DNA from 3 places in the Pseudarthrobacter sp. H2 genome. Region 2 is predicted to be linked to each of the others. Evidence: riboswitches for the same ligand, from Rfam matches in the RefSeq annotation. Region 2 holds a riboswitch; each other region holds the start of a gene.
The links. Region 2 has a riboswitch for glycine ahead of gcvP (aminomethyl-transferring glycine dehydrogenase). Riboswitches for the same ligand answer to the same signal wherever they lie in the genome.
Positions count from the first base shown of each region.

Region 1: linked by a shared signal. The riboswitch ahead of gcvP (aminomethyl-transferring glycine dehydrogenase) and the one ahead of gcvP (aminomethyl-transferring glycine dehydrogenase) in region 2 are both predicted to bind glycine.
Region 3: linked by a shared signal. The riboswitch ahead of cycA (D-serine/D-alanine/glycine transporter) and the one ahead of gcvP (aminomethyl-transferring glycine dehydrogenase) in region 2 are both predicted to bind glycine.

Region 1 is NZ_CP189594.1:4,771,451-4,781,193, forward strand. Features, by position in the region: gene ACQCSZ_RS22160 (L-serine ammonia-lyase) at 1-727, opposite strand, end outside; gene glyA (serine hydroxymethyltransferase) at 902-2,233, opposite strand; gene gcvH (glycine cleavage system protein GcvH) at 2,230-2,613, opposite strand; gene gcvT (glycine cleavage system aminomethyltransferase GcvT) at 2,699-3,811, opposite strand; gene gcvP (aminomethyl-transferring glycine dehydrogenase) at 3,822-6,686, opposite strand; glycine riboswitch at 6,737-6,842, opposite strand; glycine riboswitch at 6,844-6,941, opposite strand; gene ACQCSZ_RS22185 (N(5)-(carboxyethyl)ornithine synthase) at 7,061-8,221, opposite strand; gene ACQCSZ_RS22190 (hypothetical protein) at 8,218-8,367, opposite strand; tRNA gene ACQCSZ_RS22195 (tRNA-Gly) at 8,480-8,553, opposite strand; gene ACQCSZ_RS22200 (SRPBCC family protein) at 8,827-9,273, shown strand; gene dcd (dCTP deaminase) at 9,403-9,743, shown strand, end outside.
Region 2 is NZ_CP189594.1:3,424,575-3,434,317, reverse strand. Features, by position in the region: gene ACQCSZ_RS16025 (MFS transporter) at 1-55, opposite strand, end outside; gene ACQCSZ_RS16020 (DUF4193 domain-containing protein) at 283-585, shown strand; gene ACQCSZ_RS16015 (AMIN-like domain-containing (lipo)protein) at 790-1,335, shown strand; gene ACQCSZ_RS16010 (Dps family protein) at 1,554-2,033, shown strand; gene ACQCSZ_RS16005 (ArsR/SmtB family transcription factor) at 2,161-2,514, shown strand; gene ACQCSZ_RS16000 (SRPBCC family protein) at 2,535-3,008, shown strand; gene ACQCSZ_RS15995 (MFS transporter) at 3,036-4,676, opposite strand; gene ACQCSZ_RS15990 (TetR/AcrR family transcriptional regulator) at 4,744-5,283, shown strand; glycine riboswitch at 5,769-5,867, shown strand; gene gcvP (aminomethyl-transferring glycine dehydrogenase) at 6,056-8,923, shown strand; gene gcvT (glycine cleavage system aminomethyltransferase GcvT) at 9,020-9,743, shown strand, end outside.
Region 3 is NZ_CP189594.1:4,231,346-4,241,088, forward strand. Features, by position in the region: gene ACQCSZ_RS19610 (DUF4190 domain-containing protein) at 175-825, opposite strand; gene pgm (phosphoglucomutase (alpha-D-glucose-1,6-bisphosphate-dependent)) at 957-2,630, shown strand; gene ACQCSZ_RS19620 (GGDEF domain-containing protein) at 2,668-3,834, opposite strand; gene ACQCSZ_RS19625 (DUF2382 domain-containing protein) at 4,653-6,065, shown strand; glycine riboswitch at 6,190-6,287, shown strand; gene cycA (D-serine/D-alanine/glycine transporter) at 6,443-7,921, shown strand; partial or broken gene ACQCSZ_RS19635 (IS5/IS1182 family transposase) at 8,016-8,310, opposite strand; gene ACQCSZ_RS19640 (hypothetical protein) at 8,507-8,650, shown strand; gene ACQCSZ_RS19645 (hypothetical protein) at 8,944-9,240, shown strand.

The sequences.
Region 1 (9,743 bases), 1.3 Mb from region 2:
GGCGGACCTTCAGTCCCCCGGGCAGCAGCCCCTCGCGCTTGAGGCTGACATCCACACACTCTTCCATCACGGAGTAGATGTGCAGCAGACCTTCGCGGATCTCCTCCTCGGTCCGGGAGGCACGTTCGTTGACGAACATGATGTCGCCGATGGACAGGCCCTTGGACTGGCACCGGCCCAGCAGTTCCGCCGCGGTCCGGAACGGCAGGGGCAGCTCGTTCTTGGACTCGTCGAGCTCCTTCAGGGCCGCGTCCTCCTCGCCCTCGCGGACGATGAAGCCGCCGCCGACGGAGAAGAACGTCGCGCTGTGCAGGGTCCCGCCCTTTTCGTCAGTGACGGTGAACGTCATGCCGTTGGTGTGCCGGGGCAGGATGGTCAACGGGCGCAGGATGATGTCCGTGACGCCATAGGGCAGCGGTACCGAACCGGCAAGCTGAAGCGTGCCGGTTTCGGCGATCGCGGCGAGCCGCTCCTCCACCTCGGCCGGCAGGATCTTTTCGGGGTGGAAACCTTCCAGGCCGAGCAGGATCGCCGTCATGGTGCCGTGGCCGTGGCCCGTTGCCGCCAGCGACCCGTACAGGTCAACCCGCAGCGACGCCACCCTGCCCAGTACACCGGAGGCCTTCAGTTCTTCAGCGAACACCGCGGCCGCCCGCATCGGGCCCACGGTGTGCGAACTGGACGGTCCTATTCCGATGGAAAAAAGGTCAAAGACTCCAACGGCCATTGTCGGTTCCTAACTAGGTAATCGTGGCGGGGATAGTGGGTGAGGTGAGCAGAGAGGCCCCTTTGGGGCCGGCATCCGGAGGCGTGCGTCTAAGGGAGCGGCACGTCCGCTCAGCGGGCGTCTTCGCGACCGAGCACGCGGAGGATGTCGGCCCCAACGGGCCAAGCGAGGCGGTCAGCCGTGGTTGGCAACCGCGGGATAGAGCGGGTGGGCGGCGGCGAGGGCCTCGACCCGGTGACGGAGGCCGGTCAGGTCCGCGCCGGCGTCGGCGGTCAGTGCCTCGGCGATGATGTCCGCAACTTCACGGAAGGCCGCTTCGCCGAAGCCGCGGGTGGCCAGGGCGGGGGTGCCGATCCGCAGGCCGGACGTGACCATGGGCGGGCGCGGGTCGAAGGGGACGGCGTTGCGGTTGACGGTGATGTCGATCGCGGCGAGGCGGTCCTCGGCCTCCTGGCCGTTGAGTTCGCAGTCGCGCAGGTCCACCAGGACCAGGTGCACGTCGGTGCCGCCGGAGATCACGTTGATCCCCTTGGCGGTGACGTCCGGCCGGACCAGGCGGTCGGCCAGGATCCTGGCGCCGGCCAGGACGCGTTCCTGGCGTTCCCTGAACTCCGGGGATGCGGCGATCTTGAACGCCACGGCCTTCCCGGCGATGACGTGCTCCAGCGGGCCGCCCTGCTGGCCGGGGAACACCGCGGAGTTGATCTTCTTGGCGATGTCCGCGTCGTTGGACAGGATGATCCCGCCGCGCGGACCGGCGAGGGTCTTGTGCGTCGTGGACGTCGTGACGTGCGCGTGCGGGACCGGGTTGGGGTGCAGCCCGGCGGCGACGAGCCCGGCGAAGTGGGCCATGTCCACCATCAGGTACGCGCCCACGGCATCGGCGATCCGGCGGAACTCGGCGAAGTCCAGCTGCCGGGCGTACGCGGACCAGCCGGCCACGATCAGTGCCGGCTTGTGCTCCAGCGCCAGGGCCTCCACCTCGGCCATGTCAATGGTGTGGGTGTCCTCGCGGACCTGGTACGGGACCACGTTGTAGAGCCGGCCGGAGAAGTTGATCCGCATGCCGTGGGTCAGGTGCCCGCCGTGGGCCAGGTTCAGGCCCATGATGGTGTCGCCGGGCTTGATCAGGGCGTGCATGACCGAGGCGTTCGCCTGCGCACCGGAGTGCGGCTGCACGTTCGCGAACCCGGCGCCGAACAGGGCCTTGACCCGGTCGATGGCGAGCTGTTCGATGACGTCCACGTGCTCGCAGCCGCCGTAGTACCGCTTGCCCGGGTAACCCTCGGCGTACTTGTTGGTCAGCACCGAGCCCTGCGCCTGCATCACGGCCACCGCCGTGTGGTTCTCCGAGGCGATCATCTCCAGGCCGTCGCGCTGCCGGCCCAGCTCGGCATCGATCCTCGCGGCGATCTCCGGATCCAGGACGGACAGCTCCGCGTCCAGGGACGGGGACACGACCTGCTCGAAGGCGGTGACTGCCGTGGCGGTGCCGGCGGCGCTCACAGCTCGCCGCCGTTGGCTGCAGCGTACTCCTGCGCGGACAGCAGCGGGCCCTCTTCGGTCACAGAGACCTTGAACAGCCACCCGGCACCATACGGATCGGAGTTGATCACGGCAGGATCGGCGACGACGCCGTCATTGACCTCCGTGACCTCGCCCGTCACCGGGGAGTACAGGTCCGAAACGGACTTGGTGGACTCGATCTCCCCGCAGGTCTCCCCCGCGGTCACCGTGGAGCCGACCTCGGGCAGGTCCACGTACACGATGTCGCCCAGAGCCTCGGCGGCAACGGCGGACACGCCGATCACGGACGGTCCCGAGCCATCAGCGGCGATCCACTCGTGCTCGGCGGAGTACTTCAGTTCAGCGGCAACCTTGGCCATGTGTGTTTTTCCTTAAGTTTGGAGTGCAACAAGTGAGAGAGCGTCGGCCCAAACACTGCGAAAGGTGAGGGAGCGTCGGGAGTAATTACTTTTGGCGCTTGTAGAACGGCAGGGCAACAACCTCGAAGGGCTCCGCTTTGCCGCGCAGGTCGATGTCCAGGGCCGTGCCCGGCTCGGTGAGTGCAACATCCACGTAGGCCATGGCAACGGGGTAGCCGAGGGTGGGGGAGGGCTGTCCGGACGTGACCTCACCAACCACTACGCCGTCCTTGAGGACCGGGTAGTGCCCGCGGCCGGCACGGCGTCCGAGGCCCTTCAGGCCCACCAGCTTGCGCTCGGAACCGGCCTCCTTGGCGGCCTCCAGTGCCGAACGGCCCACGAAGTCGCCTTCCTTGCTTTTCAGCGCCACGACGGGACCCAGGCCGGCGTCGAACGGCGACCGTTCGAGCGAAAGCTCGTTGCCGTAGAGCGGCATGCCGGCCTCGAGCCGGAGCGAATCGCGGGAGGCGAGGCCGCACGGAACGATGCCGAACTCAGCCCCCGCTTCGGCCACCGAAGCCCACAGGGGGGCGGCGCCGTCGTTCGGTACAAAGAGCTCGAAGCCGTCCTCACCGGTGTAGCCGGTGCGCGCCAGGATGACGTCGTGGCCGGCCACGGTGACCTCGTTGAACGCGTAGTACTTGAGGTCGGTGACCAGCGCGTGCTGGGACTCATCGGTCAGCTTCAGCAGGATGGCCTCGGCCTTGGGCCCCTGGACCGCGACGAGGGACATCTCCGCGGAGACGTTCTCGACCTCTACGTCGAAGTCCGCGGCCCGCTCGGCCAGGGCAGCGGCGACGGTGGGTGCGTTGCCCGCGTTGGGGACCACCAGGTACTTCTCGTCGCCGAAACGGTAGGTGATGAGGTCATCGATGATGCCGCCGTCGGCGTTGCAGATGAGCGAGTATTTGGCTTTCCCGTCCGCGATTGCGGAGAGTTTGCCCACCAGAGCGTAATCCAGGAAGGCACCGGCTTCGGGTCCGGTGACCCAGACCTCGCCCATGTGGGAGAGGTCGAACAGGCCGGCGGATTTGCGCACGGCGTGGTGTTCGGCCAGCTCGGAGCTGTACTTCAGGGGCATCTGCCAGCCACCGAAGTCGGTGAAGGAGGCGCCGAGTTTCTTGTGCTCTTCGTAGAGCGCGGTGTAGTTCTCAGTCATGTCGGGATCCTTAGTTTTCAAACTCGGAAAGCGGCGGGCAGGAGCAGATCAGGTTGCGGTCCCCGCCGGCGCCGTCGATGCGGCCCACGGGCGGGAAGTACTTGTCCTGCTTGAGGTGGTGGACCGGGAACACGGCCTGCTCACGGCTGTAGGTCCGCGTCCACTCTGAGGAGACGACGGCGGACGCGGTGTGGGGTGCGTTGCGCAGCGGGCTGTTCTCCACGGTGAAGTCACCGTTGGCCACCTGGTCGATTTCCTGCCGGATGGTGATCATCGCTTCAATGAACCGGTCGATCTCCGCGAGGTCCTCGGATTCGGTGGGCTCCACCATCAGCGTGCCGGCAACCGGGAACGCCAGCGTGGGGGCGTGGAAGCCGTAGTCGATGAGGCGCTTGGCCACGTCCTCGGCGGTGACGCCGGTCTTCGCGGTCAGGTCGCGGAGGTCCAGGATGCACTCGTGCGCCACGAGCCCGCCCTCACCCGTGTACAGCACCGGGAAGTACTCGTTCAACCGTGCGGCGACGTAGTTGGCCGCGAGGAGCGCCGACTTCGTCGCCTCGGTCAGGCCTTCGCCGCCCATGAGCTTCACGTAGGCCCAGGAGATCGGCAGGACGCCGGCGGAACCGTAGTTGGACGCGGAGATGGCCACACCCTTTGACCCGCCGTGACCGTCGTCGTGGGCTGCCTTGTTGGCATCACCGGGCATGAACGGTGCCAGGTGGGCCTTGGCCGCGACCGGGCCGACGCCGGGTCCGCCGCCGCCGTGCGGGATGCAGAAGGTCTTGTGCAGGTTCAGGTGCGAGACGTCGCCGCCGAACTTGCCCGGCTGGGCCAGCCCGACCAGGGCGTTGAGGTTGGCGCCGTCCACGTAGACCTGGCCGCCGGCGGCGTGCACCGCGTCGCAGATTTCGGTGACGTCGGCGTCGTACACGCCGTGGGTGGAGGGGTAGGTGATCATGATGGCCGAGAGGGCGTCCTTGTTGGCCTCGATCTTGGCGTTCAGGTCGGCATGGTCGATCGTGCCGTCCGATGCGGTGGCCACGACGACGACCTTCATACCGGCGAGGACCGCGGAGGCGGCGTTGGTCCCGTGGGCCGAGGCCGGGATCAGGCAGACGTTGCGCTGGTCGTCACCGCGGGAGCGGTGGTAGCCGCGGATGGCCAGCAGGCCGGCGAGCTCGCCCTGGGATCCGGCGTTCGGCTGCAGCGACACCTGGTCGTAGCCGGTGATTTCGGCGAGGTCCGCTTCCAGCCCGGTGATGAGTTCGCGCCAGCCCTCGGTCTGGGAGTCCGGGGCGAACGGGTGGATGGAGGCGAATTCCGGCCAGGAGATGGCTTCCATCTCCGCGGTGGCGTTCAGCTTCATGGTGCACGAACCCAGCGGGATCATGGTGCGGTCCAGTGCCAGGTCCCGGTCACTCAGCCTGCGGATATAGCGCAGCAGCTGGGTCTCGGAGCGGTGGGTGTTGAACACCGGGTGCTGCAGGTAATCGGAGGTGCGGAGCACCGATCCGGGCAGTTCAAAGCCCTTCGCGTCGACAACCGGACCGGCACCGAAGGCGACGGCGATGGCTGAGAGGACCTCCGTCGTCGTGGTTTCATCAGCGGACACGCCGATGGTGTCGCCGTCGATGTGGCGCAGGTTGATGCCGCGTGCCTGGGCGGCGGCGATGACCTTGGCGGCCTTGCCCGGGACCCGGACCGTGACGGTGTCGAAGAAGGTATCGGCGACCAGTTCGCGGCCGGCGGCCTGAAGGGTGGTGGCCAGGGTGCGGGCGTTGTTGTGGACCTGTTCGGCGATTGCCTTGAGGCCGTCCGGGCCGTGGTAGACGGCGTAGAACGAGGACACGATGGCCAGCAGCGCCTGCGCGGTGCAGATGTTGGAGGTGGCCTTCTCGCGGCGGATGTGCTGCTCGCGGGTCTGCAGCGCCAGGCGGTACGCGGGAACACCGGCGTCGTCCTTGGACACACCGACCAGACGGCCCGGCATGGACCGCTCCAGGCCCTTCTGCACGGCCATGTAGGCCGCGTGCGGGCCGCCGAAGAACAGCGGGACACCGAAACGCTGGGTGGAGCCGACGGCGATGTCCGCGCCCTGCTCGCCCGGAGGGGTGATCAGGGTCAGGGCCAGCAGGTCAGCGGCCACCGTCACCAGCGCGCCGCGTTCCTTCGCCGCCGCGATCACGTCAGCGTGGTCAAACACCCGGCCCGAAACACCGGGCTGCTGCAGGACGACGCCGTTGATGACGCCGTCGGGCAGGCCCTTGGACAGGTCGGCGACCTCGACCTCGAAGCCGAGCGCCTCGGCGCGGCCCTTGACGATGGCGATGGTCTGCGGCAGGCAGTCGGCGTCCAGGACGGTCTTGCCGTCGTGGGCGGCCTTGTTCTTGTTCGCCCGGCGCATCATCAGCACGGCCTCAGCCACCGCCGTCGCTTCGTCCAGGAGGGAGGCGTTGGCGACCGGCAGGCCCACCAGGTCCTGGACCATGGTCTGGAAGTTCAGCAGCGCCTCCAGCCGGCCCTGCGAGATTTCCGGCTGGTACGGCGTGTAGGCGGTGTACCAGGCCGGGGCCTCGAGGATGTTCCGGCGGATCACCGGCGGCGTCACGGTGTCGTAGTAGCCCTGGCCGATCATCTGGACCGCGGTCTTGTTCTTCGAAGCCAGGCGGCGCAGCTCGGCGAGAACCTCGACCTCGCTCAGGGCGTCCTTCAGGAGCAGTGGGCTTGCCTGCCGGATGGAGTCCGGAACGGCGGTGTCGACAAGGCCGTCGACGCTGTCGTAGCCGACGAACTTCAGCATGGTGTCGATGTCGGACTGGCGGCGGGCGCCGATGTGCCGGTCTGCAAAGACGGTGGGCGCGGATTGGACGGTCATGAGGAACTCCATAATTCAGGTGGTGCAGATGCGCCACGTTGATTCGGGTTCCTCCCCGCTCTGTCTTGGACCTGAGAGTTTCCGCATTGCCCGCTCTCGCAGGGCGCCGCTTGCACCGTCGGTGAGCCCGGTTTCCCGGACTGCTTTCCAGAGTTGCCTTGCCGCGGCGGTACGTGGGCCTGAGAGATTCCTGGGGAGGATTTGCTCCTACGGCGCCTGCTGAACGTACCGGCAGGACTCTCCCGCCGCAGATCATAAGCACGATCACTTGTGAGTGATACGCCTCACAATATATCCGCTGTTCAGGTCACACGCAAACCGCCGCGTCAAAATCGCCGGAACCATTACGCTCGAATCGGCCTGCGGCAGGGGCCCTACGCGCCCAGCGGGGGGTGCGGGTACTCCGGCCCGCGCCGCTGGAACTGCAGCACATCCTTGTTCAGGATCACGCCGTCGCGGATTTCGACCGCCCGGCGGATGGTCTCATTGTCCGTCCACGCCCCGGGGCCGGAGATCACGGTCTCCAGGAACGGCAGCAGGGCCTCGCTGATCTCCCAGCTGGAGGAATCCCAGAGGTAGGAGGGGCTGTGGTCCACCGCGTAGTAGTCGATGTGGTCGCCCACCTGGAACATCGGCTCGGCGAAGGTGGTGTTTTTCGCCCAGCTGAAGCCCATGCCCTCATCGCAGGAAACATCCACGATCAGGCTGCCGGGCCGGAAAGCACCCAGATCCTCGGCGCGCAGGTAGGTCAGCGGCGCGTTGGGATCCTGCAGGGTGCAGTTGACCACGATGTCGCTTTCGGCGAGGAACGGCGCCAGCGGCACCCGCCCGCGTTCGGTGATGACCTCGCTGAGGAACGGCGCCTTGTCATCGTGGTCGAACTGGGCAATCCGCACCGAATGGATGGGCGAGGCCACCGCGGCCACACCCCGGCTGGTCAGGACCTGGACGTCGTGGACGCCGTGGGCGTTGAGCGCCGTGACGGCCCCGCGCGCCGTCGCGCCGAAACCGATGACGACGGCGCTGAGCCTCCGGCCGTAGTCCCCGGTGGAGCCCTTGAGGGCCAGGGAATGCAGCACCGAGCAGTAGCCGGCCAGTTCGTTGTTCTTGTGGAAAACGTGCAGGCCGAAGCCGCCGTCGCTGGCCCAGTGGTTCATCGCCTCAAAGGCGATCAGCGTGAGCTTCTTGTCGATCGCCAGCTGGGTGATGGCCCGGTCCTGGACACAGTGCGGCCAGCCCCAGAGGACCTGCCCGTCGCGGAGCTCGGCGAGGTCCTCGGGCTGCGGCTTGGGCAGGAGGACGACGTCGGCCTCCGCCAGGAGCTGCGCGCGCGGAACGATGCGCCCCACCAGCGGTGCCAGGTGGGCGTCCGACACGCCGAACCGCTCGCCGTAGCCCTTTTCGAGGATCAGCTGCTGCCGGAGTTCCGGGATGATGCGCTCCAGGTGCAGGGGATGGATCGGGAGGCGCCGCTCGTCAGGTTTCCGCGAGCCGGCAAGGACTCCCAGGGTGAGGCGGTCCGTCGAACCGGTCACTTCTTTTTGGGGCTGGCCGGCTTGGTGCTGGTGGCCTTGTCCATGGAGCTGGGCGGCGCTGCCGCGGTCCTCTTGTCGGCCCGCTTTTCCTTGAGGGACTTGCCGGATTTCTTGGATGCTGCTTGACGGGGGGATTTGTCAGCCATGATCGCTCCTGTAGCGGAACCGAAGAGGTTCCTGACTTCGAACGATACAGGTACCGGCCTAACCCGCCCCGGGGCAGCCGGGGCAGTCATGGGTGCTGCGCGGTGCGTGGATTGGAGCGGCTGACGGGAATCGAACCCGCGTATCGAGCTTGGGAAGCTAGCGCTCTACCATTGAGCTACAGCCGCGTTGCCGCGCTTTCCAGCGCCGCGGAACCTAGCTTACAACAGCCGGAGGACTTTGCCTGCCGCGGCACGGCCGCGCCGCCGCGGCGCGGCCGGTGAGCGCAGCCGGGTCAGCGCAGCCGGACCCGGCTGGGTCCCATAACGCTTCGGATAACTCTTCGGTAAAACCCCGCCGCGCGGCTGCCGGCGCCGGGCTTGCTGTTTATCCTGAAATGGCTAGCTGCAGTCTCGGGGGAACGGGCTACACCCACCAGCCATCGCCGAGCAAGGATTTCCGTGGCATTCGCAGAGTACGACGTCGTCATCGCGCGCGACGCGCTGAGCGTGTACAACTTTCTGCTGGACGGCCGGAATCTCCCGAGTTGGCGTGAGGGGATCAGGAGCGTCGAGCTGGAATCGGGCACCGAAGGCGCGAAGGGCGCCGTCTACCGGCAGACCCGCACCGGGCCCGGCGGGCGGCCCGTCGCCGCAGATTTTGAGATCATCGAAGCGCGGCCGGGCGCCGAGATCCAGTACCGGGTCATCGTCGGCCCGGAACGGCCGCACGGCGGCTACTACCTGAGCACCGAAGGTCACAACACGCGCGTCCGCTTCGCCCTGGAATACGAGCCCAAGGGGCTCCTGGACCGGCTCACGAACGTCTTCGGCCGGCGGATGAGGGCTGAAGTCGGCCAGCTTGACCAGCTCAAGGCCGTGCTGGAAGACATGCCTGAAGCGGAATAGGCGGCCCCGCGGCGGCCGTGCGGCCAAGTGCCGGCGCAGCCTCAGGGTAGGAGCCCCGGACCTGTCCCACCGGCCCCGTGCGGCCCGCCCGTGCGTCCCGCCTGCGGCGGATGCGGTATTTTTGATCGTGTGCTGATCTCTGACCGCGACATTCGTGCCGAAATAGATTCCCAACGGATTGTCCTTGAGCCGTTCGACCCTGCCATGGTCCAGCCGTCGTCGGTGGATGTGCGGATTGACAAGTTCTTCCGGCTCTTCGACAACCACAAGTACGCCCACATCGATCCCTCGGAGGAACAGCCCGAGCTGACCCGCCTGGTCGAGGTTGACTCCGGTGAGCCATTCATCCTGCACCCGGGGGAGTTCGTCCTGGGCTCCACCTACGAGACCGTCAGCCTTCCCGATGACATCGCCGCCCGGCTCGAGGGTAAGTCCTCGCTGGGCCGCCTGGGCCTGCTGACACACTCGAC
Region 2 (9,743 bases):
CGAGGACAAAGTTCCGTGTCCAGAGCCTTGTCTGTGGCTGGCTGTCCTCGCCCATTCGTTATCCTTCCCCCGGCTGCGCAGCTGGCCTGGTGGCCGGCGCGCGGCTTCAATTATCCCCGCGGCGGGGACCGGACGGGTGCTGGGCGGTGCCGCGGGTCCCGGCGCCCGGCCCGCGCGCGGTGCAGTTTTGTCCCATATCCCCCAACTGCGTGCATAATGACCTAAACTGCTTCACTGATACGCCTGAAATGGCGCTGCGCAGCAACGAAAGTGAACCCCGCCATGGCTACCGATTACGACGCCCCACGCAAGACAGAAGAAGAATCCCCGGCTGAATCGCTGGAGGCCCTGCAGGCTTCCCGTGGCGGCGGCGCGCAGACTGCTGTCATCGACGTCGAGGAGAACGACACCGCCGAGGGAATCGACCTTCCCGGCGCGGATCTGTCCGGCGAAGAACTGACCGTCGTCGTCGTTCCCCAACAGTTTGATGAATTCACCTGTTCCTCCTGCTTCCTGGTCCGCCACCGGTCACAGGTGGCCCGTGAAAAGAACGGCCTGAATTACTGCCGCGACTGCGAAGGCTAGGACCCGCCGGCACGCCATCAACTCCACAGCGTGCAGCAGCAGGCATCGCGACGCGCCGGACCCGCACGGGTGCCGGCGCTTCGCCGTTTTGTGACCCGGCGCGGCCCAGATTAACGGTTGGGCGCCGAAGCCGGTGAAGCTCTCGCCAGCAGGCACGGGCGCTCGTACGCTTGAACTGTCTGATCCTTTGAGGGGGTAGCCGAGTTGAAAAAGATCCAGGTGTGGCTTGTCGCCCTTCTGATGGCCGCCGGTCTGGGCCTGCTGGCTCCCGGCCCCGCCGTCGCGGACTCCTACTGCGGGCTGGTCTGGGGATCGCTCGTCAAGGCGGATCCCGCCATGAGCCAGGCGAAGGTGGTCAACGTCAGGACCGGGCAGCACTACTGCTTCGACCGGCTGGTCATTGACCTCAACGGAGCAGTGGCCGGCTACACCGTCGGCTATGTCAAGGAAGTGGGGCAGGAAGGCTCCGGGGCACCGATCCCGTTGCGGGGCCAGGCGTTCCTCCGTGTCACTGTCAACGCGCCCGCCTACGACGACAGCGGCAAGGCCACCTACAACCCGGCGGACAAGAACGAACTGAGCAATGTAACCGGCTACCAGACCTTCCGGCAGGTGGCGTGGGCAGGCAGTTTCGAAGGCTACTCCGGCCTGGGGCTCGGGGTCCGGGCACGGCTGCCGTTCCGGGTGTTCACCCTGGCCGGCCCCGACGCAGGATCACGCCTCGTGGTCGACGTCGCGCACTTCTGGTAACAAGCACTTCTGGTAGCAGGCACTTGCTGGAAGCAAGCACTTCCGGTAACAACGACGCCGGGCCGCGCCGAAGGCAGGCCCGCGCCCAGGCCGCTTAGTAAGCTGACTGAGAAATTCCGGCCGGGATCGTCGCCGGCCGGATCCCGCCGGAGTAGCGTCTGGAGTACCGGCCCCAGCGGCAGCGGGCGAAACGGTATCGGACCCACCCAGGAGGATTCATGAAAGCATCACCTACTCTCACGGCCAACCTGCAGGCAGTCCTCGCGGACCTGATTGAGCTTCACATCCAGGGCAAGCAGGCGCACTGGAACATTGTGGGAACCAACTTCCGGGACCTTCACCTGCAGTTGGACGAGATCATCGATGCGGCACGTGTCTTCGCGGACGAGACGGCGGAGCGCATGCGCGCCCTCCACGCACTGCCGGACGGCCGCAGCTCGACGGTCTCCAAGTCCACGTCCCTGGCCGAATTCCCGGCTGGCCTGATCAATACCAAGGATGCGATCGAACGGATCGTCGCCGCCCTTGAGGCGGCAGTCGGCACGATGCGCAAGGTCCACGACGAGGTGGACGAAGAGGACCCCACGTCGGCGGACCTGCTGCACGCCATCATCGCCAGGCTGGAGCAGTTCGCCTGGCTGGTAAACGCCGAGACCATGAAGCCCACGGCCAGCGTCACCACCGCCAACAGCAAGTAGCACCGCTCGCCCTTTACCGCAAGCTTTCCAGAGCGTCCGACGCCGGGTTCCTCCCGGCGCCGGACGCCTCTCTTTAACCCGCGACGATGCCCTTGACTTCCGCCGCGGACAGCGAATACTTAAGTATGTGCTTAACAATCCAGCGCAACCGCAAGCAGGGGATCAGGAGCTCGACGGCGTCTTCCATGCGCTCGCCGACCCCACCCGCCGCGCCATGCTCGTCAGGCTCTGCGAGGGGCCGGCCACGGTCTCCCAGTTGGCGGAGCCGTTCGGGATGAGCCTGCCCGGGATTGTGCAGCATCTTCAGGTCCTGGAAGCCAGCGGCCTGATCCGCAGCGAAAAGATCGGCCGGGTGCGCAGCTGCAGCGTCAACCCTGCCGCGGTCCGGCGCGCAGAGAACTGGCTGGGCCAGCGCCGGACGCCGGGGGAGCGCCGACTCGACCGGCTTGAGAGCTTTCTGGATACCCAGCCACCCCACTGAACAGATACCAGGAGTCCGCCATGAGCACCCCCATCACGCACGCCAGTTTCAGCCTGGAGCGCCAGCTGAACGCCTCGCCGTCGAGCGTTTTCCGCGCGTTCTCGGACCATGCGAGCAAGAAAAAGTGGTTCGCCGGGCCGCCCGAATGGAACCAGGGGGAGTCGAACCTGGACTTCAGGGAGGGCGGCCGCGAGACGGACGTCGGCGGCCCCGCCGGCGGCTTCGTCTCCACGATGCACGCGGTCTACCACGACATCGTGGAGAACGAACGGATCGTCTACACCTACGAGATGCTCCTGGATGGGGTGCGCATGTCCGTTTCGCTCAGCACCCTGGAGCTGGAGCCCGACGGCGACGGCACCCGGCTGACCCTGACCGAGCAGGGCGCCTTCTTCACCGGCAGCGTCGAAAGCGATGCGGCCCAGGTGGCAGGCCGCAAGGAAGGCACCAACGGCCTGCTGGACGCGCTCAAGGCCTTCGTCGAGGGAAGCTGAGCCGGCTGGCCGCCGTCGTCCGCTCCGTCAGCGTGCGGTGGGCACCTTGCGGAGGGCGGCGGCGGCGAGGACGGACGCTCCGGCCATCAGCACCAGCGCGATGGCGGCCGTGACGTGGACGCCTGATTCGAAGGCGGCACGGGCGGCCGCCGTCACCGCCTCCGCCAGCGGCGCCGGCAGGGACTGCGCCAGCTCGACGGCACCGGCGAGCGTCTCGCCTGCCTGCGCGGTGGCCGTACCGGTTGATTGGCCGGCCGCCGGTTCGCCCAGTCCCGCGGGCAGGTGGAGGTTGCGCTGGTAGGAGGCGGTCAGGATGGACCCCAGAATCGCCGTGCCCAGCAGGGACCCCACCTCGTAGCCGGTCTCGGAGATCGCCGCGGCAGCGCCGGATTTCTCCGCCGGGGCCGCGCCCAGGATCAGGTCGTTGGAGATCGTTTCGGCCGCGCCGACGCCGAGGCAGAGGACCAGCAGGGCGGCCAGCAGGATCCCCGGGCCGTGGCTGTGGTCACCGAAGGCCACCAGGAAGTAGCCCGCCGCGCTCAGCAGGAGTCCGCCGGCCACGACGAAGCCGGGACGGACCTTCCGCACGAGCGGCACGACGAGCAGGCCCGCCGCGACGGTGGCGATCAGCGCCGGGATCATGGCGACGCCGGACTCGGAGGGGGACTGGCCCTCCAGCAGTTGCAGGTGCTGGGCCAGGAACAAAATGAAGCCGTTGAAGGAAAACAACGCCAGGACGTTGGCGGTAATCGCCGTGCTGAAGACCCTGTTGCCGAAGAGGCTGACGTCCAGCAGCGGTGACGCCGCGGCGGACTGCTCCTTGCCGTTCGGGGCCCGACCTCCTTGTTCCCGAGTCCCGTGCAGCAGGGCCCGCTGCCGGCGGATGAAGACGTAGCCCATGAGCAGGCCGAAGCCCATCGCGGCAACGGGTTCCGGTGCCAGGCCGTGGGTGGCGAGGGCCTTGATGCCGTAGACCACGGGAACCATCACCAGCAGGGACAGGATGATGCTGGGAACGTCCACCCGGCCCGGCTGGGGGTCGCGCGATTCCGGGACCAGGACCGGGCCGAGCACCAGCAGCGGCAGGATGATCGGCACCGCCACCAGCAGGATTGCACCCCACCAGAAGTGCTCCACGAGCCAGCCGCCGAAGATCGGGCCGAGCGCGGCGCCGCCGGAGAAGCCTGCAGCCCAGATGGCCACGGCCAGCCGGCGCCTGTTGGGCTGCGGGAAGATGTTGCGGATCAGGGAGAGCGTGGACGGCATCAGCATCGCGCCGAAGAATCCCAGTCCGACGCGGCCGGCGATCAGCCATTCGGCGCTCGGTGCGAAGGCGGTCGCCGCCGAGACCGCGGCGAAACCGGCGCTGCCGATCAGGAGCAGCTTGCGGCGGCCGATCCTGTCGCCCAGGCTGCCCATCGCCACGAGCAGTCCCGCCAGGACCAGGGGGTAGGCGTCGACAATCCAGAGCAGCTGGACGCCGGTGGCGTCGAGGCTGCGGGCGATGGACGGCAGCGCGAAGGTCAGCGCGGTGTTGTCCACCGCCACGAGCAGTACCGGGAACATCAGCACGGCCAGGGCCAGCCAGTCGCGCCACGGTGCGCGCGGGGCCGGGACAGTCGGCGTGGCGGTGCTGCCGGTGAGCGGGCTGAAAGATGTGTTGCTCATGAAGATAACTATACCGTCTGGACGGTATAGTTAAGAAATGGTGCCGGTGCCGGGCATGATAGGAACCATGGCCAGAAAACCCGTAGCCCGCGAAGCCGTCCTTGATGCCTTCGAATCCCTCCTGATCGATGAGGGCGAGCGGGCAGCGACGCTGGATGCCGTCGCCAGGCTGGCGGGGGTCTCCAAGGGCGGGCTGCTGTACCACTTCCCGAACAAGGAAGCCATGATCTCCGTGCTGCTCGAACGGCTGGACCGGCTCCTTGCCGAGGACGTCAAGGCCATGGCGGCCGCTCCGGAAGGTGCCGCAGCCTACTTCATCAAGTCCTCGGTCTGGGCGGACACCCCGATGGACCGGGTCTTCGTGGCCGCCACCCGGCTGGCCGAAGTCGCGCATGAGGAGACCCTGCACCGCTTCGCGGCCGGCCAGGCCCGCTGGCTCGAACTTTTGGCCGCCGACATCGGCCCCGGGATGGCCAAGGCCGTCCTGTACATGGGGGACGGGCTGTACTTCAACGCCATGCTGGCCCGCGGCCCCGGCGGCCCGCTCCCCGAGGTGGGCGGCGACGTCGAAAGCCTGCTGGCCGCCGTCGAACGGCTGCGCGGCTGAGCGGTTTGCGGCTGTCGATATAGTCCCCGGCTGCCGAAGTCGCCGGAAGCGTGCCAGATCGCAGCAACCTTCCGGCGAGCCCGCGTGCTGACCGGCGACTTCGCGGCCGCGGACCGCCTGGCGGTGCCGTTCTGCCGGCCGACGTCGAAAGCCTGCTGGCCGCCGTCGAACGGCTGCGCGGCTGAGCGGTTTGCGGCTGTCGATATAGTCCCCGACTGCCGAAGTCGCCGGAAGCGTGCCAGATCGCAGCAACCTTCCGGCGAGCCCGCGTGCTGACCGGCGACTTCGCGGCCGCGGACCGCCTGGCGGTGCCGATCTGCCGGCCGACGTCGAAAGCCTGCCGGCCGACGTCGAAAGCCTGCCGGCCGCCGTCGAACGGCTGCGCGGCTGAGCCTGCGGCTGTCCCTCGTAGGAGTTTGCAGACGCGGGCCGGACGGAGGACAATGGGGGCCAGTGACTGTTGTCACCGCAATTGAATATGCCTTTGATCTGCGGCGGGAGAGTTCTGCTAGTAGGTACAAGCAGGCGCCGTAGGAGCAAACCCTCCCCAGGAATCTCTCAGGCCCATGTACCGCCGCGGCAAGGCAACTCTGGAAAGTAGCAGGCTGTCCAGCCCGGCTCCGGGTCCGTCCCGGACAATTGGCCCTGACATGCTGTGCTCACCGACGGTGCAAGCGGCGCCTGCGACAGCGGGCAAAGCGGAAACTCTCAGGTCCAATACAGAGCGGGGAGGAACCCGAACCAATGTGGCGCACCCTGCGCCGCCTTATTTATGGAGTTCCTTGTGACTGTTACCCCAGCCTCCACGTCCTTCGTTGACCGGCATATCGGCGCCCGCCGCCAGTCCGACGTCGACGCCATGCTGAAGGCTGTCGGCTACGACACCGTCGATGCGCTCGTGGACACCGCCGTCCCGAAAGACATCAGGCAGGACTCCCCGCTGGAGCTCTCCGAAGCCCTCAGCGAGGTCGAAGTCCTCGCCGAACTGCGCAGGATCGCCGCGAAGAACAAGACCGCTGTCCAGATGATCGGCCAGGGCTACTACGACACCCTGACCCCGCCGGTGATCCGCCGGAACATCCTCGAGGCCCCCGCCTGGTACACCGCCTACACGCCGTACCAGCCGGAAATCTCGCAGGGCCGGCTCGAGGCGCTGCTGAACTTCCAGACCATGGTCCAGGACCTCGTGGGCCTGCCGGTCGCCAACGCCTCCCTGCTGGACGAGGCCACCGCCGTCGCCGAGGCCGTGCTGATGATGCGCCGGGCGAACAAGAACAAGGCCGCCCACGACGGCAAGACCGTGCTGGACGCCGACTGCCTGCCGCAGACCATCGCCATCGTCAAGGGCCGCGCCGAGGCGCTCGGCTTCGAGGTCGAGGTCGCCGACCTGTCCAAGGGCCTGCCCGACGGCGTCATCAACGGCGTCGTGCTCCAGCAGCCCGGCGTTTCGGGCCGGGTGTTCGACCACTCCGCCGTCATCGCCGAGGCCAAGGAACGCGGCGCCCTCGTCACCGTCGCCGCCGACCTGCTGGCCCTGACGCTCATCACCCCTCCTGGCGAGCAGGGCGCGGACATCGCCGTCGGCTCCACCCAGCGCTTCGGCGTCCCGCTGTTCTTCGGCGGCCCGCACGCCGCCTACATGGCTGTGCAGAAGGGCCTCGAGCGGTCCATGCCGGGCCGGCTGGTCGGCGTGTCCAAGGACGACGCCGGCGTTCCCGCGTACCGCCTGGCGCTGCAGACCCGCGAGCAGCACATCCGCCGCGAGAAGGCCACCTCCAACATCTGCACCGCGCAGGCGCTGCTGGCCATCGTGTCCTCCTTCTACGCCGTCTATCACGGCCCGGACGGCCTCAAGGCAATCGCCGAAACCACGCACGGCCATGCCAGGACGATCGCCGCGTCGCTGAAGGCCGCCGGCCTTTCCGTGCTGCACACGTCCTTCTTCGACACCGTCACCGTCTCCGTCCCGGGCAAGGCCGCCGGAATCATCGCCGCCGCCGAGGCCAAGGGCATCAACCTGCGTGCCATCGACGCGGACACGGTCGGCATCTCCACCGATGAGGCGACGACGGCGGGCATCGTCGCCGACGTCGTGGCCGCCTTCGGCGCCGGCGTGGCGGGCAGCGCCTCCGACGCCGCCTTCGCCCTGGACGCCGCCGTCGAACGGACCTCGGACTACCTGCAGCACCCGGTCTTCAACACCCACCGCTCCGAGACCCAGCTGCTGCGCTACATCCGCCGGCTCTCGGACCGCGACCTCGCGCTGGACCGCACCATGATCCCGCTGGGCTCGTGCACTATGAAGCTGAACGCCACCGCGGAGATGGAGGCCATGTCCTGGCCGGAGTTCGCCTCCATCCACCCCTTCGCCCCCGAGTCCCAGACCGCCGGCTGGCGTGAACTGATCGAGGACCTCGAGGCGCAGCTGACCGAGATCACCGGCTACGACCAGGTCTCCATCCAGCCCAACGCCGGTTCCCAGGGCGAGCTGGCCGGCCTGCTGGCCATCCGCGGCTACCACCGCTCCCGCGGCGAGGCGGGGCGCAACATCTGCCTGATCCCCGCCTCCGCGCACGGCACCAACGCCGCCTCCGCCGTGCTGGCCGGCATGAAGGTCGTCGTGGTCGCCACTTCCTCCGACGGTACGATCGACCACGCCGACCTCACCGCCAAGATCGAGCTGCACAAGGACGCGCTGGCCGCGATCATGATCACCTACCCGTCCACCCACGGGGTGTACGACGCCGACGTCCGCGAGGTCTGCGACGCCGTCCACGCCGCCGGCGGCCAGGTCTACGTGGACGGCGCCAACCTCAACGCCCTCGTCGGGCTGGCTCAGCCGGGCCTGTTCGGCGGCGACGTCTCGCACCTGAACCTGCACAAGACCTTCTGCATCCCGCACGGCGGCGGCGGCCCCGGCGTCGGCCCAGTCGCAGCGAAGGCGCACCTGGCGCCCTTCATGCCCGGCAACGCCGCCGACCCGGCCAACGGCGCCGGCGGCACCCCGATCTCCGCCACCCGCTACGGTTCGGCCGGCGTGCTGCCGATCTCCTGGGCCTATGTGAAGCTGATGGGCGGCCGGGGACTGACCGAGGCCACCAAGTCGGCGCTGCTCGCGGCCAACTACGTCGCGGCGCGCCTGGATGAGTTCTTCCCGGTGCTCTACACCGGCGCGGGCGGCCTCGTGGCGCACGAGTGCATCCTGGACCTGCGCGAGCTCACGTCCAGGACCGGCGTCACCGCCGAGGACGTCGCCAAGCGCCTCATCGACTACGGCTTCCACGCCCCCACGCTGGCGTTCCCGGTTGCCGGCACGCTGATGGTGGAGCCCACCGAATCCGAGGACCTCGCGGAGATCGACCGGTTCATTGAAGCGATGATCACCATCCGGCAGGAAATCGACCAGGTGGCCAATGGCGACTTCACGGTCGCGGACAGCCCGCTGCGCAACGCACCGCACACGGCCGCCGCGGTCATCAGCACCGACTGGGCACGGGCGTACCCGCGCGAGCAGGCCGCATTCCCCGTCCACCACCTCAAGCAGGACAAGTACTTCCCGCCGGTCGGCCGGATCGACGGCGCCGCCGGCGACCGCAACCTGATCTGCTCCTGCCCGCCGCTTTCCGAGTTTGAAGACTAGACCAGCATCCGGTGGTTGAGCTTGTCGAAACCGATCTCGACAGGCTCGATCACCGGGGCTCGATCACTGCCTCACCGGCTTGAAAGGTAATTCACAATGACTGAGAATTTCACTGCCCTGTACGCAGAGCACCAGAAGCTCGGTGCCTCTTTCACGGACTTCGGCGGCTGGCAGATGCCGCTCAAGTACAGCTCCGAGCTGGCCGAACACCACGCCGTCCGCAAATCCGCCGGCCTCTTCGACCTCTCCCACATGGGCGAGGTCTGGGTCACCGGCCCGGACGCCGCCGCGTTCCTGGACTACGCCCTCGTGGGCAAGATCTCCGCCATGCCGGTCGGCAAGGCCAAGTACTCGCTGATCTGCAACGAGGACGGCGGCATCATCGACGACCTCATCACCTACCGGCGGCCCGCCGGTGCGGACGGAACAGACACGTTCCTCGTGGTGCCCAACGCCGGGAACGCCAAGGTTGTCGCCGCGGCCCTGGCCGAACGGGCCGGTTCCGGCAAAGAGGGGGGCTTCGACGTCGCGGTCGAGGACGCCTCCGCGACGACCTCACTGATCGCCGTGCAGGGTCCCAAGGCGGAGGAGATCCTGCTGCGCCTGGTTCCGGCCGCCCGGCACGACCTCGTAACCGGTCTGAAGTACTACGCCGCCGTGGAGGTTCCGTTCCTGGTCGGCGGCAGCAGCAAAGACCTGCTGCTGGCCCGCACCGGCTACACCGGTGAGGACGGCTTCGAGATCTTCGTGGCCAACGACGACGCCGCCCCCCTGTGGGCTTCGGTCGCCGAAGCGGGGGCTGAGTTCGGCATCGTTCCGT
Region 3 (9,743 bases), 810 kb from region 2:
CAGCGGGGCCAAGGACTGGGCATGTCCCCCCGGGTGGGGGCGTTCAGCGGCTCACGGGATCGGCGGCGCCGAGCAATCCGAGCTCCGCGCGCCGCGGCATGCCCTTCAGTCCCAGGGGACCAGGCACGCGAAGGCGCCGGTCTGCACTGCCGTCAGGAGCCGCCCCCGTCGTTCCTACACCCGGTAGCCGCTGTACCTTGCGCTGCCGGCGACGAGCAGGGACAAGAACACAATGGCCAGGACCGTGAGTGCGATCGCCACGTAGCCCAGGACAAGGCCCGCGATGGCCATGCCCCGGCCGCTCGGCTCCCGCATCAGTGCCATGTGCCCCAGCACGACGGCGGCGATCTGCGGCAGGAGGAAGAACCCGAACCCGAGAAACGTGGCAACGCCGCAGCACAGGCTGGCGATGCTCAGGCCCTTGGGCGCGGGCGGCATGCCGTAGTAGGCCGGCTGGCCGTAGCCGTTGTACGGGCTGCCCGGCTGGCCGTACCGCTGGCCGTACTGCTGGCCGTGCTGCTCGCCGGGGCCGCCATACGGCGGCTGGCCCGGGGGGCCGTACGGGACACCGTATGCGGTGCCGTAGGGGCTGGCGGGCTGGCCGTAGCCGGCCGCCGGCTGTTCGTACTGTTCGTGCTGCCGGCCGTAGTCCGGCTCCTGGAACTGCGGCGCTGCCTGCGGAGCCTGTGCGGGCGGAGCCTGCGCGGCCGGAACCCCTGATCCCTGCAGCGGAAGATCCGACGGCGGCCGGTGGCCGCCCGGCGCCTGGTCCCCTGCTGCGTTGTCGTCGCCGGAATTACTGCCGGAATGCGGCTGATCGGTCATCGAAATCCCCTTGGAGTCGGTGGGTCAAGACTACCGCCGCCGGGCCCCGGCGGGCAGGAAATTCTCCGTCACAGGAACCGCATTCAGGCCAAATCGTGCTGCGGTTCGCCGTCGTCTGGCATGCTGGTGCCATGGCTAGCCGCGCGGGCACTGTTGCCCAACCCCAAGATCTTGTTGACCTCACTGCGCTCCTGGATGCGTATTACGACGTTTCGCCGGACCTCGGCGACCCCGGGCAACGGGTGGCGTTCGGCACCTCGGGGCACCGGGGCACGAGCCTGAAGGCGTCCTTCAACGAACCGCACATCCTCGCGATCACCCAGGCGATCGTGGAATACCGTGCGGGCCAGGGCATCACCGGCCCCCTGTACCTTGCCAAGGACACCCATGCGCTGAGCGAACCGGCCCAGAACTCGGCCCTGGAGGTGCTCGCGGCCAACGGCGTGCACGTGCTGATCGACGCCCGCCACGGCTACACCCCCACCCCGGCCCTGAGCCACGCCATCCTCACGCACAACAACAACTCTCCGGCCGGGGCACCGCAGGCCGACGGCATTGTGGTCACCCCCAGCCACAACCCGCCCGGCGACGGCGGCTTCAAGTACAACCCCCCGCACGGCGGACCCGCGGACTCGGACGCGACCGGCTGGATCGCCAACCGCGCCAATGAGCTCCTCGAGAACGGGCTGCGCGGCGTCAAGCGGATCCCCATCGCCGACGCCCTCAGCGCCGGCACCACCGGCAAGTTCGACTTCCTCAGCAGCTATGTGGACGACCTCCCCTCGGTGCTGGACCTCAACGCCATCCGCGAGGCCGGCGTCCGGATCGGCGCGGACCCCATGGGCGGCGCCTCCGTGGACTACTGGGGCGAAATCGGCGAACGCCACCACCTGGACCTGACCGTCGTGAACCCCACCGTGGACCCGCAGTGGGCCTTCATGACCCTGGACTGGGACGAGAAGATCCGGATGGACTGCTCTTCACCCTCGGCGATGGCGTCGCTGATCAACCGGATGTCCGACGCCGGTTCCGGCAAGACGGCGTTCGACATCGCGACCGGCAACGACGCCGACGCGGACCGCCACGGCATTGTGACGCCTTTTGTTGATGGACAGGGCGGGCTGATGAACCCTAACCACTACCTGGCCGTCGCGATCGATTACCTCTACCGCCACCGGACCGGCTGGAATCCGCAGTCAGTGATCGGCAAGACCCTGGTGTCCTCCTCGATCATCGACCGCGTGGCCGAAAGCCTGGGCCGCAAGCTCGTGGAGGTCCCGGTCGGCTTCAAGTGGTTCGTTCCCGGGCTCCTTTCCGGCGAAGGGGCCTTCGGCGGCGAGGAATCCGCGGGCGCTTCGTTCAACAGGAAGGACGGCAGCGTCTGGACCACGGACAAGGACGGCATCCTGCTGGCGCTGCTGGCGTCCGAGATCACCGCGGTGACCGGCAAGTCGCCGTCGCAGCTTTACAAGGGCCTCACCGACCAGTTCGGCGACCCGGTCTACGCCCGGATCGATGCCGCGGCCACGCGGGAGCAGAAGGCGGCGCTCGGCAAGCTCTCGGCGTCGGACGTCACCGCCACGGAACTGGCAGGCGAGACCATCACGGCCAAGCTGACCGAAGCACCCGGCAACGGCGCGGCCATCGGCGGGCTGAAGGTGGTCACCGAGAACGCCTGGTTCGCGGCCCGGCCCTCCGGTACCGAAGACGTCTACAAGATCTACGCCGAGTCCTTCAAGGGCGCGGAGCACCTCAAGCAGGTCCAGGCCGAGGCCAAGGCGCTGGTGGACGGGGTCATTTCCTGACGCCGCGGGCTGACGCCACCCCGCGGGCGGACCCCGTTCAGGCTGTTTTGTCCTCGAGGAGACTCGTGGCCAGCACCGCGCGGTTCCGCCCGAGGGTTTTCGCCCGGTAGAGGGCCGCGTCCGCGGACGTCGCCAGCGCCGCAAGGTCCGCGCGGCCGGCAGCCGTCGAGGCGATGCCGTAGCTAACGGTGGGCAGGCGCGGAATCACCTCTGGCCGGCGGGAATGGAGCCGGCGGCTGATGTCGGCAGCGATTTCGCTGGCGCGCTCGGGCCTCACACCCGGCAGGAGCAGGATGAATTCCTCCCCGCCGTAGCGGCCCACGAGGTCGGTGGAGCGCACCGTGGCCGTGCAGGCGTCCGCGAAGGCCTGCAGTGCGGTGTCTCCCGCGGAGTGCCCGAACTCGTCATTGATGGTCTTGAAATGGTCCAGGTCGGCCAGGATGAGCGATGTGGGCGTCCTGGCCAGGTTGAGCCGGCGCAGTTCGACCGCGGCGAGGTCCATGAAGGCCGTGCGGTTGAGCAGCCCGGTCAGGCCGTCCAAGGTGGCGCGGGAGCGGAGGTCCTGCGTCTGCTGCTCGTAGCTCAGCTCGGCCATGGTGAAGGACGCGACCACCAGGATCACGGCCGAAAAGACAGTGGTGGTCACCGATCCGAAGACGGAGCCGAACACCGGACCCGCGGGCCCGTCGGTGACGAAGGCGATGAACCGGCCGAAATAGTACACGGCAAGGATCCCCGAGCCGACGGCGAGCGTGCGGTGCGCGTGCGAAAAGTCGCGGTCCAGCACGAACAGCTCCCTGCAGCCCAGTCCGATCAGCGTGCCCATGAAGACGAGGTACGCGGGCCCGCCCGCCCAGATGTTGGTGGCCGGGTGGTCCAGCACGGACGCCACGGCGGTGATCGCGGGAGCGACGGCGAGGACCCAGCTGCGCGGAGCGGCGGTCCGCAGCGAACGGGCGCCGGCCCAGATGCTGGCCGCTCCCGACACAAGCAGCACGTTGCCCGAGGGGTTGGCCCACACCTGGTGGACCGTGCCGTCCAGCAGATACGCGGCGTTGCCCGCCAGGAAAAGCAGCAGGGCCACGCACCACCAGCCACTGTATGCGGAACGCGTCCGCCGGTAGGTGACGAAGTAGAAGAGCAGCAGAAGTGTCAGGTCGACCACAGCCAACGCCACACGAAGCGTCGATGTGTCCAGCAGCATGTCGTGACCCCCGGTCCACAATCAATGGCCCGATTCCAATCGACCCAGCATCGCAATTGACCTCAGTATGGCACCCCGGCCACCAACCATGGCGCCGGTTCACGATGTCACCTATCCGCATCTGGACCGCCTGCAGGGCGATGATGAGTGCATCGCGGTCATTCATAAGGGGGCTTCCTAATAAAGCGGCGTTCGTGATATAACACGAAAAACGGCGCGGGAAGACCTCCCCGCGCGGGACCGGTCCCAGCCTCCTGATCGAATGGCAGCGCATACTTTGGATATTCTCCACCGGATCCAAGCCGGACTGGCGGTAATGAAAACGTTCATTCTCCAGTTCCTGGTCGCCTTCGCCGTCCGGCCGCCGCTCACGAAGTTGAAGCGCAGAACCCCGGCCCAGCCGGTGCATCAAGAGGGTCTCGACCCTCCGGTGAAGCTCGGCAGCACCAACAAAGCACCCGGCCAGTCCTCACCGGTTGCGGGTGCCAGCATTTCCAAAATCTTCTACGACATGCTCGTCCCGTCATTGCTGCGGTTCGTCTTCGGACGACATCCGGTGAGCGCGCCGCCGGCTGCGATCATCGCGTCCCAGCACGGCACCGTCATGGCGAACATCAGCCCCGTGACGGCCTCGTCTGTGAAGAGCCTGATACTGGGCTCTTTCGGCGGCCCGTCTCCCTCCAGGCAGTTCGCAGCGCCGCGGACGCCTCCAAGGCACCGGTCAGCATCAAAGCGTCCTGCCCGGTACCGGTCAGGTGGTCCATCAAGGGCACCCGATCGGACGCACTATTCCAACCTATGAGATCCAAGGAGACGTCATGCTCACCGCCGAACAAATCGATCGCCTGCTCAGCCAAGGCGCAAATGTCCTTTCGGAGGACGGAGAAAAGATCGGCTCCATCGGCCAGGTCTTCGTGGACAACGATGACGGACAGCCCAGCTGGATGACCGTCAGGACGGGTTTGTTCGGAATGTCCGAATCCTTCGTGCCCCTTCAAGGTGCTCGGACAGAGGGCAATGACATTGTCGTCACGTACAGCAAAAACCAGGTCAAGGACGCGCCCCGGATCGACGCCGATCGGCCCCTGGAGCCTGCCGAGGAAGGCCGGCTCTACCAGCACTACCAGCTCGACAGCGGACGCACCTACACCGAAGCGGCTACAGATAACGCAGCTTCCACCGCCGCCCCCGGCACGGACAGATACGACGCACCCGACGCCACCCGCACCACCGGACAACGCGACGCCACCGCGCCCACCACGGACGACGCCATGACCCCCACTGGACAACGCGACACCACCGAAACCGACCGCAACGACGCACCCGACGCCACTGGCACGGACCGCACCGGCGCACGGGACGCCACGGGCGCCACCGGATACGACACCACAGCGCCCATCGGACAACGCGACGCCACCGGATACGACGCCCCCGCGCCCACCACGGACGACGCCATGACCCCCACCGGACAACGCGACACCACCGAAACCGACCGCAACGACGCACCCGACGCCACCGGCACGGACCGCACCGGCGCACGGGACGCCACGGGCGCCACCGGATACGACACCACAGCGCCCATCGGACAACGCGACGCCACCGGATACGACACCACCCGCACCACCGGACAACGCGACACCGCCGGAACCGACCGCAACGACGCACCCGACGCCACCCGCACCACCGGACAACGCGACACCACCGAAACCGACCGCAACGACGCTCCCGACGCCACCGGCACGGACCGCACCGGCGCACGGGACGCCACGGGCGCCACCGGATACGACACCACAGCGCCCATCGGACAACGCGACGCCACCGCGCCCACCGGACAACGCGACGCCACAGCGCCCACTACGGACGACGCCATGACCCAGCCCCAGACGCGCCCGGACATCGGTGCCGAACAGCCGGCCCCCGGCCGGCCACGCCTGCGTAAATACGTCACCACGGAAAACGTCACCAGGACGGTGCCAGTGCAGCGCGAAGAAGTCCGAATCGAGCGAGAACCGATCACGGAGGAAAACCGCAGCGAGGCGATGAACGGTCCGGACAAAGACGACGAGCGCGAGGTCATCCTCCACGAGGAACGACTCATAGTTACCAAGGAGACCGTCCCGGTCGAACGGGTCCGCATCGGCACCGAAACGGTCACCGATGAGGTCACAGTCAATGAGGAAGTCCGCAAAGAACACATCGACACCGAAGGACCCGAAGAGAGCCGCGGCTAACACGAGCTCCGAATACAGTTCTGGCCCGCTGAGTGCGCGAACGGTATTGGCGGCTGGCTGGTTGCCTGGAGCCGTTCTCCACGCTAGTGTTGTGACTCGCATCACTCAAAACTGAAAAAGCCTATGATCCGCGGCGGGAGAGTCCTGCCGGTACATTCAGCAGGCGCCGTAGGAGCAAATCCTCCCCAGGAATCTCTCAGGCCCATGTACCGCCGCGGCGAGGCAACTCTGGAAAGCAGCCCGGGCAACCGGGCTCACCGACGGTGCAAGCGGCACCTGCGACAGCAGGACGCGGAAACTCTCAGGTCCAATTACAGAGCGGGGAGGAACCCGAATCATCGTGGCACCTTGGCGCCACTTGAACAATGGAGTTCCTCATGACGATTCATCCTCCCCCTTCCATGATTGTTGAAACCCCCCATCTTGAGCGGCAGCTCAGTAACCGGCATATCCAGCTGATCGCCATTGGCGGCGCGATCGGCACCGGCCTGTTCATGGGCTCCGGCAAGACCATCTCGGCCGCCGGCCCGTCCGTCATCTTCGTGTACATGATCATCGGCTTCATGCTGTTCTTCGTCATGCGGGCCATGGGCGAACTCCTGCTGTCCAACCTGCACTACAAGTCCTTCAGCGACTTCGCCGCGGACCTCCTGGGCCCGTGGGCCGGGTTCTTCACCGGCTGGACCTACTGGTTCTGCTGGGTGATCACCGGCATCGCGGACGTCATCGCCATCGCCGGCTACTCCCAGGAACTCTGGCCGGGGCTGCCGCTGTGGATCCCGGGCCTGGTCACCATTGGCATCCTCCTGCTCCTGAACCTCGCCACGGTGAGGGCGTTCGGTGAGACCGAGTTCTGGTTCGCCCTCATCAAGATCATCGCCATCGCCGCACTGATCATTGTGGGCCTGTTCATGATCTTCAGCGGTTTCCAGTCCGACGCCGGCCCGGCCACCTTCTCGAACCTGTGGAGCCACGGCGGTTTCTTCCCCAACGAATTCATGGGTTTTGTTGCCGGCTTCCAGATCGCCGTGTTCGCCTTTGTAGGCATCGAACTGGTGGGCACCACCGCCGCCGAGGCCAAGGACCCGGAGAAGAACCTGCCCAAGGCCATCAACTCCATCCCCATCCGCGTGCTGCTCTTCTACGTCGGCGCCCTCATCATCCTGATGTCCGTCACCCCCTGGACCCAGTTCCAGGCCGGCCACAGCCCGTTCATCGCCATGTTCTCCCTCGCCGGCCTCGGCGCCGCGGCCACCATCGTGAACCTGGTGGTCCTGTCCTCGGCCATGTCCTCGGCCAACTCCGGCATCTACTCCACCTCCCGCATGGTCTACGGCCTGGCCCAGGAGGGCGACGCCCCCGGCGTGTTCAGCCGCCTCTCCCGCCGCAAGGTCCCGCAGAACGCCCTGTTCCTCTCCTGCGTCCTGCTGCTCTCCGGCGTCATCCTGATGTACGCGGGCTCGGACATCGGCAAGGCCTTCGACATGGTCACCACCGTGTCCGCCGTCTGCTTCGTCTTCGTCTGGTCCATGATCCTGGCCAGCTACCTGAAGTTCCGTTCCCGCCGCCCGCACCTGCACGAGGCCTCCAAGTACAAAATGCCCGGCGGCATCCCCATGGTCTGGGTGGTCTTCGCGTTCTTCGCCTTCGTCCTCTGGGCGCTGACCACGCAGCCGGACACCCTCGTGGCGCTCCTGGTCACCCCGGTCTGGTTCATCGTGCTCGGCGCCGCCTGGCTCGTCCTGCGCAAACGCCCGTCCCACCTGGCCCGCTACGCGACGTTCCAGGACGAGCTCCAGTCGGACAAAAATGCTGCCACGGAGCTCCTCAGCAAAGGTGCGTCGGTCGGACAATGAGGACCGAACCCGACCGCATCCAACTGAACGGCATTTGATCGCCCGGAGGCGGTGAGGACGGCGTTTCACCCGGGCCGAATATTCCTTGTCGCCCCCTGGCTGGCGCGTCGTTCCAGGCGATGTCCGGTTTGCCGGCCCGGGTGTAGTCGTACTCGATGGGGTGGGCCGCGATCAGGTCCTTGCCGCCGGGAACATCGCGGCCGAAGCGGCGCACGGCGGCGATCAGCTGCGTGACGGTGTCCTGCCGTGCGACCCGCGTCATCCAGGACCGTCGAGTCAAGTGCCCTGCGGTTGCGGCCCTTGAGCACCCCGGTGGTGGTCACGACTTCGGTGACCGCGTCCATGATCCGGTGCTGGTTCACACTTGCCGCCAGGCGCTTGCGCCAGTAGGCGCCCAGCCGTCCACAGGACGGTTTAGCCCCGGTGGAGCGGGCACGTACGATCCGCAGGAATCTCAATGATGTTGTCAACGGATGTTGGCGTGCCTTCCGGGTGCCCCCGGCAGGTTCATGGCCGGGGCACCCGTTCGCCATCAACACCTGAGCGCTGGCGAACAACGCCTGGGACCCGTATCCCTAAATTTTTTTGAACCTCTTGCTCTCCATGCTGGCCGGGCTCCAAGGCGCTATCCTGCTTATCGCCGCCAAGCGCAAGGACGCGGTCGCCGCGGCGATAGCGCAGCACGACTACGACACCAACGTGAAGCAAAAGAAGAGATCGAGCTTTTGATGGACCTCAACAACCAGCAACTGGAAATCCTGCACGAGCCAAGAAGGCTGGCGACCGCGGAAGGCCTTGACCTGGACCGCGGAAGGCCTTGACCTGGACCGCGGGCCGGGCGCCTGACACGCCTTAGCCTCCCAGTATCCGCGCACTTCACCGGGGACGGGGCACAACGCAGAGGTCGGTGGATCTCACCGCCGGTGTCTGGCACTGGATCAGCATCGGGGCCGACTGGCTATCACAGCCTCGCCATAGGGAATCGGTGCCCTGTTCCCATGTGGGGAGCCCATGATCAGGGTATGAGCGCATGGAGAAGAAAAATAGTTCCCGGGCTGGCAGCCGTCGCGGCGTTTCTCCTGGTCGCAGCCGGCGTGGCCGGAATCGATGAAATGGCCAACGCCAAAATACCGGGTCTGGCCACCGGAACCGTCCAGACAACGACCATGAACACCGAGCCGGGGCTTGAGCATGTCCTTCTGGCTGGCCTGAACCAGGGCACACTTCCCGGTGGTTTCCCGAATGATGAACCCCGGGAAGAGAAGTACGACGAAAACTATCTTGAAACACTCCACTTCCAGCCACGTCCCCCGGCCTGAGAACACCGGACCACCAGGAGGCCATCGATACCGGAACGAAGAACGTCATGAGCCACTTCAAGAGCTACTGGTACTACAGCACCGCGCTGGCCATCACTTGGGCTATGGTCCTGACGCTGGTTCTCAGTCTCGGATGGGTTTCAACCACGATCGCGAGCTAAATCTATCCCCCTCCTGCGCGCTGGGCCCCTCCCAGGAATCCTGGCTAGGAATCCTCAGCTGCAGCGCTCCCGGAACGCTCCGTCACTGCTCGAAATCGCGGTCGCTCATCGGGCTGCTGAAGCCTGGCCAGTTGTGGCCAGGGCCGTTTGACGTTCCTGACCCACGCGGGAATGAGGCCCACTGCTGGTCCCCGATCAGACTGCGATACCAGGGCAAAGTGGGCTCGTGTCTGATTGACATTCTCAGAAGTCCACGCTTCGCCCCCGCCGAGACGATTTGTAGACCGGTTCCGGGTGGTCAGCACGTTGTGGACACTGAGTCCGTCGATGCCGATCGCGCGC